Regions from separate parts of the Streptomyces sp. NPDC101225 genome, predicted to be linked through region 2. Evidence: riboswitches for the same ligand, from Rfam matches in the RefSeq annotation. Region 2 holds a riboswitch; each other region holds the start of a gene.
What was found. Region 2 has a riboswitch for cyclic di-AMP ahead of ACIRPX_RS08310 (transglycosylase family protein). Riboswitches for the same ligand answer to the same signal wherever they lie in the genome.
Positions count from the first base shown of each region.

Region 1: another riboswitch for cyclic di-AMP. It lies ahead of ACIRPX_RS36220 (peptidoglycan DD-metalloendopeptidase family protein); the one in region 2 lies ahead of ACIRPX_RS08310 (transglycosylase family protein).
Region 3: another riboswitch for cyclic di-AMP. It lies ahead of ACIRPX_RS25010 (transglycosylase SLT domain-containing protein); the one in region 2 lies ahead of ACIRPX_RS08310 (transglycosylase family protein).

Region 1 is NZ_JBIWOE010000038.1:29,882-37,207, reverse strand. Features, by position in the region: gene ACIRPX_RS36235 (hypothetical protein) at 1-285, shown strand, start outside; gene ACIRPX_RS36230 (TetR/AcrR family transcriptional regulator) at 331-942, shown strand; gene ACIRPX_RS36225 (SGNH/GDSL hydrolase family protein) at 1,002-1,787, opposite strand; gene ACIRPX_RS36220 (peptidoglycan DD-metalloendopeptidase family protein) at 2,065-3,000, opposite strand; cyclic di-AMP (ydaO/yuaA leader) riboswitch at 3,005-3,163, opposite strand; gene ACIRPX_RS36215 (alpha-galactosidase) at 3,460-5,538, opposite strand; gene ACIRPX_RS36210 (tyrosine-protein phosphatase) at 5,710-6,507, shown strand; gene ACIRPX_RS36205 (DUF6126 family protein) at 6,548-6,679, opposite strand; gene ACIRPX_RS36200 (helix-turn-helix domain-containing protein) at 6,676-7,314, opposite strand.
Region 2 is NZ_JBIWOE010000004.1:326,073-333,398, forward strand. Features, by position in the region: gene ACIRPX_RS08295 (nucleoside triphosphate pyrophosphohydrolase) at 1-280, shown strand, start outside; gene ACIRPX_RS08300 (cytochrome P450) at 228-1,505, opposite strand; gene ACIRPX_RS08305 (transglycosylase family protein) at 1,713-2,696, shown strand; cyclic di-AMP (ydaO/yuaA leader) riboswitch at 2,892-3,061, shown strand; gene ACIRPX_RS08310 (transglycosylase family protein) at 3,065-3,742, shown strand; gene eno (phosphopyruvate hydratase) at 4,054-5,340, shown strand; gene ACIRPX_RS08320 (septum formation initiator family protein) at 5,467-5,943, shown strand; partial or broken gene ACIRPX_RS08325 (DUF501 domain-containing protein) at 6,011-6,412, shown strand; gene ACIRPX_RS08330 (exopolyphosphatase) at 6,620-7,326, shown strand, end outside.
Region 3 is NZ_JBIWOE010000019.1:9,620-16,945, reverse strand. Features, by position in the region: gene ACIRPX_RS25025 (ATP-grasp domain-containing protein) at 1-440, shown strand, start outside; gene ACIRPX_RS25020 (FAD-dependent oxidoreductase) at 520-1,752, shown strand; gene ACIRPX_RS25015 (HAD family hydrolase) at 1,855-2,694, shown strand; gene ACIRPX_RS25010 (transglycosylase SLT domain-containing protein) at 2,735-3,217, opposite strand; cyclic di-AMP (ydaO/yuaA leader) riboswitch at 3,222-3,427, opposite strand; gene ACIRPX_RS25005 (polyprenyl synthetase family protein) at 4,316-5,326, shown strand; gene ACIRPX_RS25000 (CHRD domain-containing protein) at 5,482-6,495, shown strand; gene ACIRPX_RS24995 (outer membrane lipoprotein carrier protein LolA) at 6,763-7,326, shown strand, end outside.

The DNA.
Region 1 (7,326 bases), on a different contig from region 2:
GTTCAACTGTGCGTTCTGCTGTGGGCTCGGCCGGGCGCCGCCGGGGCGCTGGCCGCCTACGAGGACAGGGTGCTGGCCCTGCTGGGCGAGCACGGTGGCCGGCTGGTGCAGCGCGCCCGGGCCGACGGCGCCGACGGCCGGCCGGACGAGATCCAGCTCATCGAGTTCGCCTCGCAGTCCGGCTACGACGGCTACATGGCCGACGGGCGGCGTACCGCGCTGGCCGCCGAGCGCGACGCGGCGGTCGCCCGGACCGATCTGTACCCGGTCGAACTCGCCAAGTGACGGCCTGGCCCGGCGGCGCATGCGGTGACGGAATAGGGTGACCGCGTGGCGAGAGTGCGGTTGAGTGTGGCCGAGCGGCGTGAGGAGCTGCTGCGGGCCGCCATCGGGCAGATCGAGGCGCGGGGCGTGGCGGCGGTCAGGATCGCCGACGTGGCCTCCGCGCTCGGCGTGAGCAACGCGCTGGTGCTGTACCACTTCTCCACGAAGGAGAAGCTGGTCGCCGCCGCGTTCACGTTCGCGGCCGAGGACGACCTGGCCCATCTGCGCAAGCTCCTCGGCCGCCGCACGACGGCGCTGCGGCGGCTGCGCTCGGCGGTGCGCTGGTACGCGCCGACGGGCCAGGCCAAGGGCTGGCGGCTGTGGATCGAGGGCTGGGCGGCGGCGCTGCGCGAGACCGCGCTGCAGGACGTCACGCGCGGTCTCGACAAGCAGTGGAAGGCGGCGCTCGCCGAGGTGATCGCCGAGGGCGTGGCCGCGGACGAGTTCCGCTGCCCGGACCCGCACGGTGCGGCCCTGCGCCTGACGGCCCTGCTCGACGGGCTCGCCGTGCAGATGACGTCGTACGCCGGCGCGGTCTCCCGCGCGCGGGCGCAGGAGTGGGTGGACGACGCGCTGGCACGCGAACTGGGCCTGGAGCGGGCGGCGTTGACGGCCTGAGAGCGCCGGGCCCCCGCACGCGGCGAAGGCTCGGCGCCGTCCGGCCGGACCGGGTGGTCTCAGGCCACCTTGGAGATCCGCATCTTGATGTCGTCGGGCGAGAGCGCACCCTTGGCGGTGACGTGGTCCCCGGAGGACTCGCCGCGCAGCCGGCGGCCGATCCACGGCACCAGGTACTCACGCGCCCAGTGCACGTCGTCCCGGCGGATCTCGAGGGCGCCGCGGTGCGGGAGCGGCGGCCACGGCTGGTCCGGATCGGCCGGTACCTCGACGCCGAGGACCTGCCCGGCGCGCAGTGCCACGCGCGTGTGCCCCTCGGGTGAGAGGTGGAGCCGGTCGCCGTCCCAGGCACGGCGGTCCTGCACGGTCTTCAGGGACCACAGGTCGAGCACCGGGCAGCCGTACCGGTCGGCGATGGCCCGGACATGGCCGTTGTAGGTGGCGATCTTCCCGCGCAGGTGCTTGAGCACGGGGACGCCTCGGGTGTCGAACCCGGTGGTCACCATGACGGTGCCGGCGGCCTCGGTGAGCCGGACGACGGCCCGCTCGAAGCGCTCGGCGACCTCGTCGGGGTCGGTGCCGGGCCGGATGATGTCGTTGCCGCCCGCGCAGAAGGAGACCAGTTCCGGCTCCAGGGCGATCGCCTGGGGCACCTGGTCCGCCACGATCTGGTCGAGCAGCTTCCCGCGCACCGCCAGGTTCGTGTAGCCGAAGTCGCCCTCGGGCCTGCGGTCCGCGAGGAGCACCGCGAAACGGTCGGCCCAGCCGACGAACGCCCCGTCGGGGCCGGGGTCGCCGACGCCCTCGGTGAAGCTGTCCCCCACCGCGACGTACGACCCGATCACTGCTCTGCTGTCACTCTTCGAATCGTCTGCCACATCGACCGATGATCCACCTTCGAATGTGACCTACGCGACCGTAAGAAAGCGCCAGAAGGGGTTGACGAGCGGTGAGATAAGACACTTCTAAAGTGTTCGCCAAGCGCGGAATAACCGGCCGACCTGGGCTGTTGTCAGCTCAACCGCCCTGCCTGAACGCGGACATGCGGACATACCGAAGGCCGGACCCGGGGATCGAGGTCCGGCCTTCGGTGGCGTGTCAGGCAGGTTGCCGCCGGGGGGGTCAGCCGACGGTGACGCCCTTCGAGCGGAGGTAGGAGACCGGGTCCACGTCGGAGCCGTAGTTCGGCGTGGTGCGGATCTCGAAGTGCAGGTGCGGGCCGGTGACGTTGCCGGTCGCACCGGAGAGGCCGAGCTGCTGGCCCGCGGTCACGGCCTGGCCGGCCGAGACGGATATCTGGGACAAGTGGGCGTACTGCGCGTAGTGGCCGTCGGCCAGCCTGATGACGACCTGGTTGCCGTACGCGCCGCCCCAGCCGGCGGAGACGACCGTGCCCGAGCCGACCGCCTTGACGGTGGTGCCGGTCGGGACGACGAAGTCGACGCCGGTGTGGTAGCCGCTGGACCACATGCTGCCGGCCACCTTGTAGCCGGTACCGATGGCGGAGCTGTTCACCGGGAGGGTGAAGCCGCTGCCGGTGGTCTTGGAGGCCTGCGTCGCGGTGGTCTTCTGCGCCGACGACTTCTTCGCGGCCTGCTTCTTGGCGGCCGGCTTCTTGGCCGGGGCCTTCGGGGCGGCCGAGGACTTGGTGGCGCTCGGCGCGGCCTTCTTGCCGAGCGTCAGCTTCAGGCCCGGGTGGATCAGCGACGGGTCGTCGCCGACGGCCTGGCGGTTGTCCGAGTAGATCTTCTTCCAGCCACCGGACACGTGCTGCTCGTCGGCGATCTTCGCGAGATAGTCGCCGGACCGCACCGAATAGGTCCGAACGCCGTCGTGATGCGCGGCATTCTTCTTCTCGGTGGCCTTCTTCTCGGCGCCCGGAAGGGACTGGACGGCTTTTTGCGAAACCGACTGGGAAACGGAGTCGGCGGTGGCGGCGTGGGCGCCGGTGGCGCCCATGAGCGGGAGCGCGAGCGCGGCGCCACCGGTTCCGGCGACGGCGATGGTGCGGGTGAAGCGCAGGGACTTCGGACGGCGGTGCTTACCCTTCGCGGGCATGACGAATTCCTCTCCGGCGCCTACGAGGTGAGCTGTCGGGTGCGAGCTGGAGATGCCCGGCCGCGCGTTCGACGCGGCTTTACCCCAAGCCGTTCCGGAGACCGGAACAGGCGGTGATACCTGTGGGTCCCCCGCTCCTGCCGTTCACGGGTGAGTTGTGCGGGCACCGGACGGCGGCAGGATTGGGCGTCCGTCCGGATCGGTGGCGAACGTAAGCGACGAGGACGCAATGGGACAAGTGACGGTTCCCCGGGAAAGCGTTTCTGTTGATCCTCAATGGGAAACAGTGGTGACCCTGCGTGGATTACGGAGGTGTCTTCCCGGTCGAATTCCCTTGTGAAACGCGTGAATTACGTGAACATGACGGACCACGTTCGGTCACGGATATGACGCTCCTCACGCGCCGTGCCGCCAGGATGCCTTATTCCGGAGCGAGTTCGGCCAATACGGACACATCGCTCAGATGCGGCGCAGCCGGAGGACGGCCGCGTCGAGATCACCGCGCAGCCCGGTCCGCAGTCCGTGATGCAGAAGGACGGCACCCCTATGGATTTCGCCCGTTTCGTGGCATTCGTACGAGGCTGCCGGGTCAAGACCCTTCAGCCGCAGCGCGGGTACGGGTTCGCCGTAGCGCTGTGCCTGGAGCCAGGCGAGGACGACCGCGTCGTCCCCGCGCACGTACTGCACCGCGCTCAGCCCGCCCGCCGGCGGCCGCAGCCGGTAGAGCTCGCCGTGCTGCACCAGAGGCCGGATCCGCCGGTACAGGGCCACCCACTCCCCCGCCTCGGCCAGCTCCTCCTCGCTCCAGCGGGTGAGGTCGCCGCCGACTCCGAGCACGCCGGCCATGGCACTGACGAACCGGAAGCGCAGCGAGCTGACGCGGCCGTTGAGCTGGGTGTTGGGGCTGTCGGTGACCCAGGCGGCCATCACGCGCGCGGGATGGATCTGGCTGAAGCCGTGCTGGACGGCCAGCCGGTCGAGCGGATCGGTGTTGTCGGAGGTCCACACCTGGTCCGTGCGGCTCATGATCCCCAGGTCGATGCGCCCGCCGCCGCCCGAGCACGACTCGAAGGCGACACCGGGGTGCGCCGCGCGCAGCCGGTCCAACAGGGCGTACAGGGCGTGGACATGGTCGGTCCACAGCCGCTGCGGATACGGCTCGCCGGGCCAGCCCGCGTCGGTGAAGGCGCGGTTGAAGTCCCACTTCACATAGTCGATCGGGGCACTGGACAGCAGTGTGTCGAGCTGCTGCCACAGATACTCCTGGACGTCCTCGCGGGCCAGGTTCAGTACGAGCTGATTGCGTAGTTCCGTACGCTTTCGTCCCAACTGGAACTGGACCCAGTCGGGGTGCTCGCGGTACAGGTCGCTGTCCGGGTTGACCATCTCGGGCTCGACCCAGATGCCGAACTGCATGCCGAGGGCGTGCACATGGTCCGCGAGGGGCTTCAGCCCCTGGGGGAAGCGGTCCGGGTTCGGCGTCCAGTCGCCGAGTCCGGCCCGGTCGCTGGTGCGCCTGCCGAACCAGCCGTCGTCGACGACGAACAGCTCGACGCCGATCGCGGCGGCCCGCCGGGCGAGCGCCGTCTGCTGCTCCTCGGAGATGTCGAACTCCGTGGCCTCCCAGGAGTTGAACAGCACCGGGCGGTCCCGGTCCGCGTCCGGGATCACGTACGCGCGCTGGTAGGCGTGCCAGCCGCGGCTCGCGCCGCCGAAGCCGCCGTCGCTCCACAGGCCGGCGAAGACGGGTGTCGTGTACGACTCCCCCGCCGCCAGGAGCAGCAGCCCGGAGTCGTCGTGTCCGGCGCCGCCGGTGATCTGCACGCGCGCGTCCGGCAGCTGCGCCACCGCGATCCGCCACGAGCCCGACCAACCCAGCGCGCAGCCGTAGACCTCGCCGCGGTCCTCGGTCGCGTCCGTGTCGAGGGCGACCCAGGGCAGGTGCTGGTGCCCGGTGTGGCCGCGGCGGCTGCCGATGACCTTCTCCCCGTAGGTGAGGGGCGCGCCGGTCAGCCGGGACTCGGCGGCCCAGCGCCCGTGCAGCTGGGACAGCCGCCAGCCCTCACGCTCGGGCAGCGTCCAGGTGGCGGCGTCGGCCCGCAGCAGCTCCAGCGCGGGCCCCTCGTTGGCGAGGCTCACCCAGCGCTCCAGGACGTCGTGCCGCATGCGGTAGTGCAGCGTGATCGTCAGCCCTCCGTCGCGGAACCGCAGCCGCAGCCCGCCGTCGGCCCCGGGCTCGGTGTCGTGGGCCTCGAAGTGCCACTCGGTCCCGCGCCGCTCGCCGTCGCGGACCGACAGGGCGGGGCGCACGAAGCGGGGGCCGCCCTCGACCGGGTACTCCTCGCGCCCGTCGAGCGGGGACTCGAAGGGCCGGTAGTCGGGAAGCGGGCGCACGGCGAGGGCCTCGGCGTCGGCGAGCGTGATCCTCGGGCCCCAGTGCAGGTGCAGCAGCTCGTCGTCCTCGGTGAGGTGCACGGCGTAACTGCTCGCCGGCCCGCTGAGGAGCCATGTACGGCCGTTGTCGGCGATCTCCAGCATGCCAGCCCCCACACATCCGAACAGGTGCGATCAATTGCCAACATCATCAGGGGCGGTGAGGCCTGGTCGCAACGCCTGTGGACAACTCATTGCCTCAGGAATCCATGTCGTATGGTCGACGGAGCGCCCGTCGACGAGTCGCGCCGTTCGGGCGGAGTGGGAGGAGCACCCGTGACGCAGCAGATTCCGTCGACCGACCCCGAACTCGCCGGTGTCCGCAACTTCCGCGACGTCGGCGGCCTCCCGACCACGGACGGACGGCGGGTGCGGCACGGAGTGCTGTTCCGCAGCGGCCACCTCGCGCACGCGACCGAGGAGGACGCCGCGTTCCTGTCCGCCCTGGGCCTGCACACGATCTTCGACTTCCGCAACGCCGCGGACCAGAAGCTGGAGGGCCCGGACGTCGAGCTGCCGGGCGTGCGCAATGTGAACCTGCCGCTGACCGACCCGGCCGACGGCGCCGAGTTCTGGAAGATGGTCCGCGACGGCGAGATCGAGCAGCTGCGCGGCATCCTGGGCGACGGCCAGGCCGCCGGCCGGATGATCTCCTCCTACCGCACGATCATCAAGGAGCGCACCGCCGAGCACGCGCACGTGCTGCGCTCACTCGCCGAGGACAGCGTGCCCGCCCTCATGCACTGCGCGGCGGGCAAGGACCGTGCGGGCCTGTCCATCGCGGTGACCCTGCTCGCGCTGGGTGTCGAGCACGACGCCATCGTCACCGACTACCTGGAGTCCAACGCCAAGCACCGCCGCTACAAGGTGCACCGCAGCAGTTCCTCCGGCGCGGGGTACGCCCCCGAGGTCATGGAGCTGCTCAGCCCCTTGTTCGAGGCCCGTGCCGAGTATCTGGCGGCGGCCTTCGAGACGATCGAGCAGACCTGGGGCGACGTCGACACGTACCTGGAGCGGGGACTCGGCGTCACGCCGGCACTGCGCGAGGGCCTGCGCCGGCGGCTGCTGGACTGAGCGGGGCCGCCCTCCCGGCCGCCGCCTCCTTCCAGACGCCCTACTTCGCGCCGATCTCGAACAGCAGGTAGATGAAGGCCGCGAAGAGATGCCCCACCGCGATGTAGATGATCAGGCGGACCCACAGGGCACGGGGGAACTTCTCCTCCATGTCGCCGTTCTGGTTGCTCATACGTCTCCCGTGATCGGGCCCAGGCACAGCGTGGCCGTGGGACTCTGCAGCAAGGTGTGGACGAACAGGAGGTCGACGCCCTCGGGATCCTGGGCGGCGATCCGGTGCGGGGTCAGCGAGTCGAAATGCGCGCTGTCGCCGGGGGCCAGCAGATGGGTGGTGTCCCCCAGGCGCAACCGCAGCCGGCCCTTGAGGGCGTAGAGCCACTCCTCGCCGGGATGCACGCGCACGATGTCGCGCTGCGAGCCGTGCGGCACATGCACGCGCAGCGCCTGCATCCCGCGGCCGGAGGCACCGGCCTGCCAGTAGGTCCAGCCGCCCGCGGCGGTCGGCTCCATGTCGCCGGCGCGCACGACGGCGTCCCGAGCGGCGATCGACTCGCCCAGCAGTTCCGAGACGGTCGTACCGTAGACACGGGCAAGGGCGAGCAGCACCGGCAGCGAGGGCTGGCGCTGTCCGGTCTCCAGCCGGGAGAGATGGGCCGGCGACAGCCCGGTCGTACGGGCCGCGGCCTCCAGCGTGAGGGAGGCACGGCGGCGCAGCGCGCGGAGCTGGGGCGCGACGGCGGGCAGGATGTCCTCCGGCCCGGCCGGGGCGCCGCCCGGCGGCGCGGGCTCGGTCTCGGGAGAGCTCATGCCCTCCATTCA
Region 2 (7,326 bases):
GGAGAAGCGGCGCACCTCGGTGACCGAGGGCGTCCCCCTGGGCCAGCCGGGCCTGGCCCTCGCCGCGAAGCTGGCCTCCCGCACCCGGACCGCGGGCCTCGACGTCCCCCTGCCCCGGCGGGAGGGCGTCGGCTACGAGCTGCTGGCCCTGGCGGTACGCGCCGAGTCCGAGGGCGTGGACCCGGAGGCGGCACTGCGCGCGGCGGCCCGTGCCTACCGCGACGCGATCAGACGGACCGAGGAGGCCGCTCGCCGGGACGGGCCCGCTCGCGAGGGGTGAAGCGCACGGGCAGCTCCCGCAGCCCCCGCATGATGAGTCCGCCGCGCCAGCGCAGGTCGGCCGGGTCGGCCGCGAGGTCGAGGTCGGGCAGGCGGCGCAGGAGGGTCCCCAGCGCCGTCCGGGCCTCCAGGCGGGCCAGGGGGGCGCCGAGGCAGTAGTGGATGCCGTGGCCGTAGCCGAGGTGCTGGTTGTCGCGGCGGGCGAGGTCGAGGGTGTCCGGGCCGAAGAAGCGGGCCGGGTCGCGGTCGGCCGCCGCCAGGACGACCAGGACGGGGTCGCCGGTGGCGATGGACTGCCCGCCGAGGGTGAGGGGCTCGGTGGCGAAGCGCCAGGTGGCCAGTTCCACGGGGCCGTCGTAGCGCAGCAGTTCCTCCAGACCGGTGTCCAGCAGCGCCGTGCCGCCGTGCTCGACCGACTCCTGGAGCAGGGCCCGCTGCCCGGGGTTGCGCAGCAGCGCGTACATGCCGTTGCCGATGAGGTTGATGGTCGTCTCGAAGCCGGCGAACAGGAGCACGAAGCACATCGCGGCGGCCTCGTTCTCGGTGAGGTGCTCGCCGTGGTCGGAGGCGCGGATGAGGTCCGAGATCAGGTCCTCGCCGAGGTCGCCGCGCTTGCGGTGGATGAGTTCGGCGAGATAGCCGCGGATCTTCTTCACCGAGCGGGCGACCCCGCCGCGCGGCCCGCCGCCGTGCCGGATCATCATCCCCGCCCAGTCCCGGAAGTCGTCCTGGTCCTCGCGCGGGACGCCGAGCAGGTCGCAGATGGCGTGGATGGGGAGGGGGAAGGCGAACTCATGGATCAGCTCGGCCCGGCCCCGCGCCGCGAACCGGTCGATGAGACCGTCCGTCAGCTCCTGCACCCGGGGCTCGAACTCGGCCACCCGGCGCGGGGTGAACGCCTTGGAGACGAGGCGGCGCAGCCGGGTGTGGTCCGGCGGGTCGATGTTCAGCAGATGCGTCATCAGGTTGGCGCCGCGCTCGCCCGGGATGCCGGTCCGGCTCTTGCCCTGCGCGTCCGGGGCGTGATGGTCGGGGTTCTTCGACAGCCGTGCGTCCGCGAGCACCTGACGCGCGTCGGCGTAGCGGGTGACCAGCCAGGCCTCGACACCGCTGGGCAGTGTCGTCCGGTGGACGGGGGAGTGCTCGCGCAGCCAGGCGTAGGCCGGATACGGGTCCGAGGCGAACTCCCAGGTGAAGAGTTCGGGGGCGGAGTTCGGGACGTTCACGGCACGACCGTATCGGCACCGGGCGGCGCTCGTGCCGCCGCGTCGGAGGCGGTCAAAGATGACACGCCTTCAACTATGTGATCTTCACGTGATCTACGCGGCATTAACTTGTGACAAGTGATCGTCAGCCGATACGTTCACCCACCAGTGCGCTGTGCCGAGGACCGTGCGCCGCGCCGGTCAATGCTGTCTCCGAAAGGCCTTCGCATGCTCTCCGGGAACGGTCGACACCGTCGCCCCCGCCAGGCTCCCGCCCTCGTCGTCGCGGCCGGGGTGACCGGCTCCGCGATCGCCCTCCCGCTCCTCGCCGCCTCGGGCGCGAGCGCCGCCGACGGCGGTGGCACGTGGGACAAGGTGGCGCAGTGCGAGACCGGCGGAGCCTGGAGCCAGAACAGCGGCGACGGCCGTTACGGCGGCCTGCAGCTGACCCAGGACGACTGGGACGCGTACGGCGGTCTCGACTACGCCACCCGCCCCGACCTGGCCAGCCGCAACCAGCAGATCGCCGTCGCCCAGAAGGTCCTGGCGGACCGGGGCGTGGGCGCGTTCCACACCTGCGGCCTGACCACCGGGCTGAGCAAGGAATCCGACGCGGCGGACATCGACACCGGTGTGCCGGGCGGCGGTGACGACTCGTCCGGCTCCGGGTCGTCCGGCAGCTCCTTCGGCCTGTCCAACTCCTCGGGCACCTCCTCGTCCGACTCGTCCGGCGAGTCCTCTTCGTCGGATTCGTCCGACGGCTCCCTCCTGGACTCCTCCTCCGGCCCGTCCCCTTCGGCCTCCACGGGCAAGGCGGACAACTCACCCGAATCCACCGCATCCGCGTCGCCGTCCGGGTCCGCCTCCCGTCGTGCCCCGAGCGCCGCGCGGGAGGGCGGCACCTCCCCCGCGGAGCGGGCGAAGGGGGACGACTCGGACAACTCCGAGCAGTCCGCGGGTTCCTGGAGCCTGGTCGACACCGGCGCGCTCGGCGGCGGCCGCCACCGTGGCGCGAGCGCCGACGAGACCGGGGCCGACGGCCACGCGGCCGGCACCTACACCGTCCGGGCCGGCGACACTCTCGCGTCCATCGCCGACTCCCGTGACGTGAGCGGCGGATGGCGCGCGCTCTATGACGAGAACAAGAAGGCCATCGGCGACGACCCGAACCGGATCGCGGCCGGTCAGACCCTGCGACTCGGTGGCGAATAGGGCGAAATCCAACGGGAGTTCACGTCATACTTCGCCGCGGAATGTCCGGTTTGGTGAAAGTGTGGGATGAGTCTCAGAAGCCCTGATCGTCTTTGAATTTCCGCGGATCGCGTGTCTACGGTCTTCACCGCTCGTCAACACGGGCCCCGTCCGCCGCAACGCCGAATCCTGCCAGCGGCCGCACGGGAACAGTCGTCGCGTCAAGCGCCGTAGGCAGGAGCGGGGGACCCAAGGTAAGTGCCCCACCGGGAAGTTGCTGGTGGCGGCTTGGGGTGTAGCCGTGCCGAGCGGGAGCGAGGCACGACCGGGCAACTCAACCGGCCCGAACCCGACAGCTCACCTCGCAGGCGTCGGTGAGGGGATCAACCATGCTGTTTTCCGGCCAGGGCAAGCACCGTCGTCCTTCCAAGGCCACCCGGGCCGCCGCGTTCGCCGGCCTGACCGGTGTCGCCATCGCCGCCCCGCTGATGGCGGCCGGCAACGCCTCCGCCGCCACCGCCTCCGAGTGGGACAAGGTCGCCCAGTGCGAGTCGGGCGGCAACTGGTCCATCAACACCGGCAACGGCTACTACGGCGGTCTGCAGTTCTCCGCCTCCACCTGGGCCGCGTACGGCGGCACGGCCTACGCCCCGCAGGCCAACCAGGCCGGCAAGGCGCAGCAGATAGCCGTCGCCGAGAAGGTGCTCGCCTCCCAGGGCAAGGGTGCCTGGCCGGTCTGCGGCACGGGCCTGTCCGGCGCCGCCTACAACGGCGCCGCCGCCTCGAAGCCGAGCACCACCACCCACACCGAGTCGCAGGCCGCCTCCCGCTCCTCCGAGCGCCCGGCCGCGAAGTCGCAGAAGAGCCAGAAGACCGTCACCACCCCGACCGGCAAGAAGGTCGAGAAGGGCGACGGCGAGTACAAGGTCGTCAAGGGCGACACCCTGAGCTCCATCGCCGTGAAGCACCACGTCGCGGGCGGCTGGTCGAAGCTGTTCAAGCTCAACAAGGACATCGTCCAGGACGCCGACCTGATCTACCCCGGCCAGCAGCTGCACCTCAAGTGACAGCGGGCCGGTAGCCGGACCACAGCGCCCTGACAGCCGTGTCCTCCAGCATGGAGGGCACGTGAGGGTCCGGCCCCGTCCCCACGGTCTCCCCGCCCCGGTGCGTGTTCCCCCGTACGCACCGGGGCGGGGTTCTGCTGTGCGCGTGCGCACGCGTGCTTTCGTGCCGGTTTTTGTTCCGTTCGGAAACAATTTACTCTCGGTTCTGCTCAAGGGGTGGGCGACCGGCTGGCCGATCGGCCTCGGGCGGTTAGGCTCGTCTCGCAGAGCCACCGCGCTACTGCAGTAGCCGCGTCACATCCATGAAGGAGATGCTCGTGCCGTCCATCGACGTCGTCGTAGCCCGGGAAATCCTGGACTCCCGAGGCAACCCCACGGTCGAGGTCGAGGTCGGCCTCGACGACGGCAGCACGGGTCGTGCCGCCGTCCCGTCCGGCGCCTCCACGGGCGCCTTCGAGGCCATCGAGCTCCGCGACGGCGACCCGGGCCGCTACCAGGGCAAGGGTGTCGAGAAGGCCGTCCTCGCCGTCATCGAGCAGATCGGCCCGGAGCTGGTCGGCTACGACGCCACCGAGCAGCGCCTGATCGACCAGGCCATGTTCGACCTGGACGCCACCGACAACAAGGGCTCGCTCGGCGCCAACGCCATCCTCGGCGTCTCCCTCGCCGTCGCCCACGCCGCCTCCGAGGCCAGCGACCTGCCGCTCTTCCGCTACCTCGGCGGCCCGAACGCGCACCTGCTGCCGGTGCCGATGATGAACATCCTGAACGGCGGCTCGCACGCCGACTCCAACGTGGACATCCAGGAGTTCATGATCGCCCCGATCGGCGCGGAGTCCTTCTCCGAGGCGCTGCGCTGGGGCACCGAGGTCTACCACACCCTCAAGAAGGTGCTGAAGAGCAAGGGCCTGGCCACCGGCCTCGGCGACGAGGGCGGCTTCGCCCCGAACCTCGGCTCCAACCGCGAGGCCCTCGACCTCATCCTGGAAGCCATCAAGGAAGCCGGTTACGCCCCCGGCGAGCAGGTCGCCCTCGCGCTCGACGTCGCCGCCTCCGAGTTCTACAAGGACGGCAAGTACCTCTTCGAGGGCAAGGAGCGCTCCGCCGCCGAGATGACGGAGTACTACGAGGAGCTCGTGGCGGCCTACCCGCTCGTCTCCGTCGAGGACCCGCTGTTCGAGGACGACTGGGCCGGCTGGAAGGTCCTCACCGACAAGCTCGGCGACAAGGTCCAGATCGTCGGCGACGACCTGTTCGTCACCAACCCGGAGCGCCTGGCCCGCGGCATCGAGGACGGCGCCGCCAACGCGCTGCTCGTCAAGGTCAACCAGATCGGCTCGCTGACCGAGACCCTGGACGCCGTGGAGCTGGCCCAGCGCAACGGCTTCAAGTGCATGATGTCCCACCGCTCCGGCGAGACCGAGGACGTCACCATCGCCGACCTCGCCGTCGCCACCAACTGCGGCCAGATCAAGACCGGTGCCCCGGCCCGCTCCGAGCGCGTGGCCAAGTACAACCAGCTGCTGCGCATCGAGGAGATCCTCGACGACGCCGCGGTGTACGCGGGCCGCAGCGCCTTCCCCCGCTTCAAGGGCTGACACGTTCGAGGCGGGCCGACTGAAAGGGCCCTTCGGGGTCAAGCCCTAGCCAGTCGTACGTACGTCCCCGTACCGGTCCCGTACCGTGTGCGGGGACGTACGCACGTGTGACCGGGAGGCGGGGACATGGCCGTGAAGGACCGGGACCGGTTCTCGACCGCGACCAGGATCAAGCTGCTCGGCGAGCAGACGGCGGCCCGTGTCTACCGCTCCCAGACCAAGCGGCAGGCCCGCCGCTCGCGTCTGACCGGCCGCGCGGCCCTGCTCGCCCTGGTCGTGTGTTCCCTGGTCGTGGCCCTCGCGTATCCCATAAGGCAGTACGTCTCCCAGCGCTCCCAGATCTCCGATCTCCAGCGGCAGAAGCAGCAGGCCCGGGAGCGGGTCGAGCAGCTGCGCGACCTCAAGGCGCGCTGGCAGGACGACTCCTACGCCGAGCAGCAGATCCGGCAGCGGCTGCACTACGTGCTGCCGGGCGAGACCGGCTACATCGTCGTCGACCCGAACGCGGCCAGGCAGTCGCGGTCCGAACTGGGGGCGGCCGACCGCCCCTGGTACACCAACGTCTGGGACGACGTCGACACGTCGGACGCCGCCGGCCGGTGAACCGACGCCTCCGACCGGTCCCCCGGCGCTCCGGCCGGCGGACCGCTGAACAAGCAGAAAGACAGGCATGCACACGCCCCCGCCGCCCACCCCGCGCACCGAGCCCACCGCCGCGGACGTCGAAGCCTTCCAGCAGCAGCTCGGACGGCCGCCGCGCGGGCTGCGCGCCATCGCGCACCGCTGCCCGTGCGGGCAGCCGGACGTCGTCGAGACCGCGCCGCGGCTGCCCGACGGCACGCCCTTCCCGACGACGTACTACCTGACCTGCCCGCGCGCCGCCTCCGCGATCGGCACGCTGGAGGCCAACGGCGTCATGAAGGAGATGACCGAACGGCTGCAGACCGACCCGGAGCTGGCCGCCGCCTACCGCGCCGCGCACGAGGACTACCTCGCCCGCCGCGACGCCATCGAGGTCCTGGAGGGCTTCCCGAGCGCGGGCGGCATGCCGGACCGGGTGAAGTGCCTGCATGTGCTGGTCGGCCACTCCCTGGCCGCGGGCCCGGGGGTGAACCCCCTGGGCGACGAGGCCATCGCGATGCTGCCGGAGTGGTGGCGCAAGGGCCCGTGCGTGCAGCCGCTCGCCGCGCCCGACCCGGCGGACGAACACCCCGGCGAGGAGGGCGAGGTGGCGGACCCCGCCGCGATCCGCGGCGCCGTCCTTGCCGGCGCCCCGCCGGTGCCCGCCGGGTTCACCCGGGTCGCCGCCGTCGACTGCGGCACCAACTCCATCCGGCTGCTGGTCGCGGACTGCAACCCGGCCACCGGCGAACTGCTGGAACTCGACCGGCGTATGACGATCGTGCGGCTCGGGCAGGACGTGGACCGCACCGGCCGATTCGCTCCCGAGGCGCTGGAGCGCACCTTCGCCGCCTGCCGCCAGTACGCGGAGGCGATCCGCGGGCTCGGTGCCGCCCAGGTCCGCTTCGTGGCCACCTCGGCCTCCCGGGACGCCGCCAACCGCGACGACTTCGTCCGCGGCGTCGTGGACATCCTCGGCGTCGAGCCCGAGGTCATCACCGGCGAGCAGGAGGCGGAGTACTCCTTCACCGGCGCGACGAAGGAGCTGGCCGGCAGCGACGCGATGGCCAGGCCGTACCTCGTCGTCGACATCGGCGGCGGCTCCACCGAGTTCGTCGTGGGCGACGACCGGGTGCGCGCGGCGCGTTCGGTCGACGTCGGCTGCGTGCGGATGACCGAGCGCCACCTCGTCCGGGACGGCGCCGTCACCGACCCGCCCGCCGAGGAGCAGATCGCGGCCGTGCGGGCCGACATCGAGCGGGCTCTCGACCTCGCGGAGGAGACCGTCCCGCTGCGCGAGGCGCGCACGCTGGTCGGGCTCGCGGGGTCGGTGACGACCGTGTCGGCGATCGCGCAGGAGCTGCC
Region 3 (7,326 bases), on a different contig from region 2:
TCAAGCAGATCGGCTTCACCGGCATCATCGACCTCGACCTGCGCTTCGACCGGCGCGACGGGCAGTACAAGCTCCTCGACTTCAACCCGCGCATGGGCGCCCAGTTCCGGCTCTTCGAGAACGAGTCGGGGGTGGACGTGGTCCGCGCCATGCACCTGAATCTGACCGGACGCACCGTTCCGGAGGGGGAACAGCGGGCCGGCCACCGGTACATCGTGGAGAACATCGACCTGCCCGCCCTGCTCGCCTACCGCCGCAGCGGCTACACGACGCCGCACGCTCCGGCGCGCGCCAGCGGGACGGAGCTGGCCTGGCTCGCGGGTGACGACCCGCTGCCGTTCGTCACGATGCTCGCGCGCTTCGTGCGGCCGGGCGCGAAGCATCTGTATCAGCTGTGGCGGACCAACCGCCGCGGCAGCGGCACCGGCTCGACCAGCTAGGCGAGCAGCGAGGAGGAGCCCCGACCAGCTGCGAGGGCCGGACACGAAGTGGCGAAGTGACGTCCTGGGGAGGGACTTCGTGAGTCATCCGGTTGCAGTCATCGGCGCCGGGCCGTTCGGCCTGTCGACCGCCGCCCATCTCAAGGCCCGCGGCATCCCGGTGCGCGTCTTCGGCGACCCCATGGTCAGCTGGCGCGACCACATGCCCGCGGGCATGCTCCTGAAGTCGACCCCGGTCGCCTCCAGCATCGACGCCCCCCAGCCGGGCCACCGCCTCGCCGACTACTGCGACGCCGCCGGCATCAAGCGGCTGGTGACGGACGAGGACATCATCCCGGTCGAGACCTTCATCGGCTACGGCGAGTGGTTCCGGGACCGGCTCGTGCCCGAACTGGAGCAGGTGCGGGTGGTCTCGGTGGACCGGCACACCGCGGGCGGCTTCGAACTGAAGCTGGACTCGGGGGAGTTGTTCACCGCCCGCGCGGTCGTCGTGGCGACCGGCCTGTCCAGCCTCGCGCACCTGCCGGCGGAGCTGGCCGAGGCCGTCCCGGAGGGACCGGCACCCACGGGCCCGGTCTCCCACAGCTCCCAGGAGCACGACCTCACGCGCTACGCCGGCAAGGACCTGATCGTCGTCGGCGCCGGGCAGTCCGCGCTGGAGACGGCGGCGCTGGCGGCGGAGGCCGGAGCGCAGGTCCGGGTGGTCTCCCGCGGCCGCGGCAAGGTCGCCTTCGGGGCGCCGCCGTGGAAGCAGCCGAGGCTGCGCCCCGAGTCGCCCTTCGGCCGCGCCTGGTCCCTGTGGGCGCTCAGCTCCTACCCGCACCCCTACCGCCATCTCCCGGCCGCGGCCCGCCACTACCTGGTGCGCCGGGTGCTCGGCCCGCTCGGCGCATGGTGGCTGCGGGACCGTTTCCAGGGGAAGGTGCAGGTCAGCGAGGTCGACCGGATCGTGCGCGCGGACGCGTCCGAGGGCAGTCCGAGGCTGACGGTCCGCACGCTCGCGGGCCGCCCCGAGGACCTGTCCGCGGACCATGTGATCGCGGCCACCGGCTACCGGGTCGACATCGCAGCGATGGACTTCCTCGGGCACGGACTGCGCACGCGTCTGGCGGTGAGCCGGGGCACGCCCAGGCTGGGCGCGGGCTATGTCTCCTCGGTCCCGGGGCTGTACTTCACGGGCCTGCCGGCGGCGGCGTCGTACGGCCCGGTGATGCGCTTCGTGTGCGGCACGGAGTTCGCCTCGCCGAGGCTGGCCGCACACCTGGCGGCCTCCCATGGGCAGACCGGTGCCCCGGGCACCGGGCGGGGTTGAAGACCTGTCGGGGGCACGGGAGTTGAGCGGGGAGCGCGGTGGGCACCGTGGTCGTCCGGTTCGCGATGAGTCGGTGGCGCGTCCGGTCCGTATTCTCTGATCATGGCCGCACCCACCGCATATGCACTCATCGCCACCGACCTGGACGGCACGCTGCTCAGAGGCGACGACACGCTGTCCGACCGGTCCCTCGCCGCGCTCGCGCGGGTGGCCGAGACCGGCGCCCGGCACCTGGTCGTGACGGGCCGCCCGGCCCCCAGAGTGCGGCCGCTGCTCGACATCCTCGGCAGCACGGGGCTCGCGGTGTGCGGACAGGGCGCGCAGGTGTACGACGCCGGCGCGGACCGTCTGCTGTGGTCCGTCACCCTGGACCGGGAGCTGGCCGAGACCGCCCTCGGCAAGATCGAGGCCGAGGTGGGCCAGGTCTCCGCGGCCGTCGACCAGGACGGCGTGGACGGACTCACCCTCATCGAGCCCGGCTACCTGATGCCGCACCCCACGCTGCCGGCCGTACAGGTCGACCGGCGCGACGACCTGTGGTGCGCGCCCATCAGCAAGGTGCTGCTGCGCCATCCCGAGCTGTCCGACGACGAGTTGGCGGCGACGGCCCGCTCGGTGGTCGGTTCGCTGGCCACCGTCACCATGTCGGGACCAGGAACCGTCGAACTCCAGCCATGCGGCATCACCAAGGCGACGGGTCTGGCCCTGGCGGCCGCGCACCTGGGGCTCGGGCCGGGGGAGACCATCGCCTTCGGCGACATGCCCAACGACATCCCCATGTTCGACTGGGCGGCGCACGGCGTCGCCATGGCCAACGCCCATCCCGAACTCAAGGCCGTGGCCGACGAGATCACCCTGTCGAACGAGGACGACGGCATCGCCGTCGTCCTCGAGCGGCTGTTCTTCAGGCTGGAGGAGCTCAGTGGGAGCGGTGAGTTCTGAGGCCTCTCCGCCAGGTCCCGCAGGCCCCTCCCGGCCGGCTCTAGTAGGCGCCGTAGACGTTGTCGATCGACCCGTAGCGCGCGGCCGCGTACTTGCAGGCGGCGGTGATGTTGGCGACCGGGTCGTAGGGGTTCATCAGCGTGCCGGGCACGTGGTAGGCGAGGAAGGTCGGGTCGATGACCTGGAGCAGACCCTTGGAGGGGGTGCCGGCGAGCGCGTTCGAGTCCCAGTTGTTGATGGCGGCGGGGTTGCCCGAGGACTCGCGCATGACGTTGCGGTAGATGCCGTCGTACGAACCGGGGATGCCCTGCTGCGCCATGACCTGCAGGGAGGCCCGGATCCAGCCGTCGAGGTTGTCGGCGTAGCCCATGGAGGTCGCGGTGAGCGTCGTCGGCGTGGCCGCCGAGGCACTGGTCGCGCCGATGACCGGGAGGGCCAGAACGGCGGCACCGGTGCCGAGGACGGCGAGCTTGCGGGCGAGGCGGGAGTTCCTGGGACGACGATGCTGAGCGGCAGCAGACATGGGGGATTCCTCTCCGGCGCCTGCGAGGTGAGCTGTCGGGTTCGGGCGGGAGCTGCCCGGCCGCGCGGCCTTGCGGCGGCGCGGCTTCACCCCGAGCCGGTCCGGGGCGGTGCCCGGTCCGGCGACTTACCTGGGTCCCCCGCTCCTGCCGTGCGAGTGAGTTCGTCGATGGGTCGGCCGGGCTGCGGCAGGATTCGGCGTCTGCCCGACTGGCCGGGAACGTATGCGAGAGCACATGTCCGGAACAAGTGCCGGATTCACAGACCATGCCTATTGACCTTGGTCTGAGGCTTATGGGGCGCTTGATCCTTTGCTGCCGCCAATCCTCAACTGGCTTGCGGACGGCGGAAGAACGGAAGTGGCTGATGGACCGTCGGATCGCGGGGTGACGTGACCCAACTCACTGGCATCCGCAAGAGTGGCAAATCGGGCAATGAGCCCAACTCATGTTCAACCAGCCGTCCATGGGATCCGCCGCCCCCAAGTCCGGTGACGGGCCGCCGTTTCGGCCTCGGTGCAGATCGCCTTATTGAAGGTGAAAACGGACGAACCAGGGTCATCCGTTCCGGACCGCCCGGCCGTGCGTCCGCCGGTACGTCCGCTGCTGTGCCCGCCTCCGTGCCCTCGCCCGTGTCCGCTTCCGTGTCCTCGTCCGTGCTCGCCTCCGTGTCGCCTCTGTGTCCTCGCCCGTGCTCGCCTCTGCGTCCTCCGCCGTGGCCGCCTCCGTGCGTCGCGCCGCATCCGCCGCCGTGTCCGTGCATGCGTTCGCCCGGATGTCCGCCGGGGCGGAACCTCTCATGTGGTGCAGATCGTTCTCATGGCGGTCGTCCTCTGGAGGGGTGAAGTCACGAGAGTCTTCGGGACACGGGCCGCCACCTCCCGCCGGGGCGGCCGACGCGCCGATAGACAAGTCGGCAGATATCCGCTCATATGAGGCGATCAAAAACATAGCGGTCGTGATCCGATACCGCCCGTGGTGGACGGGTGGGCGGCATGGGTGATCGAAAGGTGACCGGATACGCTGACTTGAGTGATGGCAACGACCTATCGACAAACCGCGTGAACCGCAGGTAGACACCAGCAGACAGGAGACCCCTCGTGACCGTCGTCGGGCCGTTCGGGCTGAGCGTGCGGGACCAGGCTCTGGAAGCCGATGTCCAGGCCGGATTGGCGGCTGTCGAGGAGGGTTTGCTCGAAGCCACCAAGAGTGAGGTCCCCTTCATCACGGAGGCCGCCCAGCACCTGGTGCGGGCCGGCGGCAAGCGGTTCCGCCCCTTGCTGGTGATGCTCGCCGCGCAGTTCGGCGACCCGTACGCGCCGGGTGTCGTCCCCTCGGCCGTGGTGGTGGAGCTGACCCACCTGGCGACGCTGTACCACGACGACGTGATGGACGAGGCGGCCGTGCGGCGCGGCGTGGACAGCGCCAACGCCCGCTGGGGCAACTCGGTCGCGGTCCTCACCGGCGACTTCCTCTTCGCGCGCGCCTCGCACATCCTGGCCGACCTCGGGCCCGAGGCGGTCCGGGTGCAGGCCGAGGCGTTCGAGCGCCTGGTCACCGGCCAGATCCTGGAGACGGCGGGGCCGCAGGACGGGCGGGACCCGGTCGACCACTACCTGGACGTGCTGGGAGGCAAGACCGGCTCGCTGGTGGCCGTCTCGTGCCGCTTCGGGGCGATGATGTCGGGCGCCGACGAGACGGTCGTGGACGTGCTGACGCAGTACGGCGAGCGGCTGGGCGTCGCCTTCCAGCTGGCGGACGACGTGCTGGACATCGCGTCCGAATCGCGCGAGTCGGGCAAGACGCCGGGGACCGACCTCCGCGAGGGCATCCCCACCCTGCCGGTGCTGCGGCTGCGGGAGCGGGCGGAGCGGCTGGGTCTGGCCGAGGACATCGCCCTGTGCGAGCTGCTGGACTCCGACCTCAGCGGTGACGCACGGCTCGAGGAGGCGCTGGCCGGGCTGCGGGCGCACCCCGCGCTGGAGCAGGCCCGCCGCGACACCGTGCGCTATGCCGAGGACGCGCGGGCGGCGCTGGCCCCGCTGGTGGAGTGCGACGCGAAGCTGGCGCTGATGGAGATGTGCGACGCGGTGGTGCACCGGGCCGGCTGAGCCGGTCCTGGCCGTGCGGGGGTGAGGCCCGCCCGTACGGTGATACAGGTCACAACTCTGGACTGAGTCTAATCTGAGATCTCTTCCGTAGTCATCCACAGAAGGCCGACGCAGGGGGTGTCGGCCGCTCTACGGGGAGAAAAATCATCATGGGCATGAATGCGACGTTCTCGAAGCGCCGTAGGAGCCTGATCGTCACCGCTGTCGCGGTGGCCGCCGCCGGCGGTGTCGCCGCCGCGGTGATTCCCGCCTTCGCCGCCTCGGGCACCCGCGCCGACCACGCGGGGCACGCCGGCGGCAGGGGCGGGCGGAGCATCGTGAGCCAGAGCGGGACCGTGTCCGGCGGCACCGGGGGATCCGTCCTCGTCGCCGGCCTCCGGGGAGCCGACGAGGTTCCCGTGGCGGGCGGGCCGGCCGTCGGGGACCAGGACGGCGCCGCGCTGGAGTTCATCGAGGTGAAGGGGGACAAGGTGTCCGTGGCCGTGACCTGGCGCGGCACCGGCAGGCCGACGATGCTCCACATCCACCAGGGCGCCAAGGGCACCAACGGCGGCGTCAAGGTCGACCTCACCGGCCTGCTGAAGCACAGCGGGCGGCACAGCGTCGTGGGGACCGTGAAGGTCGGCGACCCCGGCCTGCTCGCGGCCCTCACGTCCGACCCCGGTTCCTTCTACGCCAACCTGCACACCGCCGAGTTCCCCGGCGGAGCCGTCCGCGGCCAGCTCCACAAGGTCACGGTCGCCGGCTTCGACTTCCGTAGCGCCCTGCACAACGTCGAGGCGTCGGTGGTCAAGGGCAGGCAGATCTACGCGTGCGAGCCGGCCGACGGCGGCGGCCACGCCTTCGCCCAGCGGGACGTGCGCGCCCTGCTCGGCGGCGGCATCCGGCACAGCTTCGTCGCACCCAACTCCGGTACGCCGCAGTGGGTCGCGCCGGACGGCAGCGCGGTGACCGGGGCCGTCCTGTCCAGGACGCCGAACGGCGACGGCAACATCCCCGAGCTCGACCTCAAGGCCACGCGCTCGGGCAGGCACCACGGCCTGCTGGCGGACACCGCCGAGATCCTGCGGCTCAACACCGTCGGCGGAGCCGCCCCGGCCGGCTCCTGCACGCCCGGCACCGTCACCGGCGTCCCCTACAAGGCGGACTACGTCTTCCTGCGGAGCTGACGCGGGCCGCTGACGGAGACTCATCCCGGGCGGCGCCGCCCCCGTACGACCCCTACGGGTCGGGGGAGGCGCCGCCCTCCGGCGTCATACCCCAGGCGTACACGGAGTTGAACCCCCGGTCTGACGCTTCCTCCCGGCGGATTTGGTGAGATGGAAACCACGGAAATCACCACTCCTCACCGATTCGGGTGAGAATGGCGGCACGGGGTGGACAACAGGAGCACGCGAGTTGGACTGGCCGCCGCCGACGACGGAGGTAGCGCACACATGGCACCGTACGAATCCGACGAGAGCACGACCGCCGAGGAGGCCGACGACCTCCGCGCGGGCCGGCGCAAGGCCGCTCGGTACGTGGTCCCGGTCGCGGTGGTGGGGGTGGCCGCGGCGACCATCGGGCTCGTCCCGGCTCTCGCCGACTCGGGCGACCCCGACCTGCCGAAGATCAGCGCGCAGCAACTCATCGACAAGATCGCCAAGTCGGACGTGCAGCAGATGTCCGGCACGGTGAAGGTCAGCACGGACCTGGGCCTGCCGAACCTCGGCGGTCTCGAGAACAGCCTGGCGTCCGGCGCCACCAGGTCGGGCGACGGCTCGTCCGCCGACCCGAGCACCAAGCTCACCGAACTCGCCACCGGCACGCACACCCTGCGCGTCGCGTCCGACGGCCCGGACCGGCAGAAGGTCTCGCTGCTGGAGAACGCGGCGGAGTACAGCCTCATCCACAACGGCAAGGACGTCTGGGGCTACGACAGCGGGTCGAACGAGGTCTACCACTCCACCGACGCGGGCCACGCGCAGGGCCGGCCGCCGAAGGACGTCCCGGCCACGCCC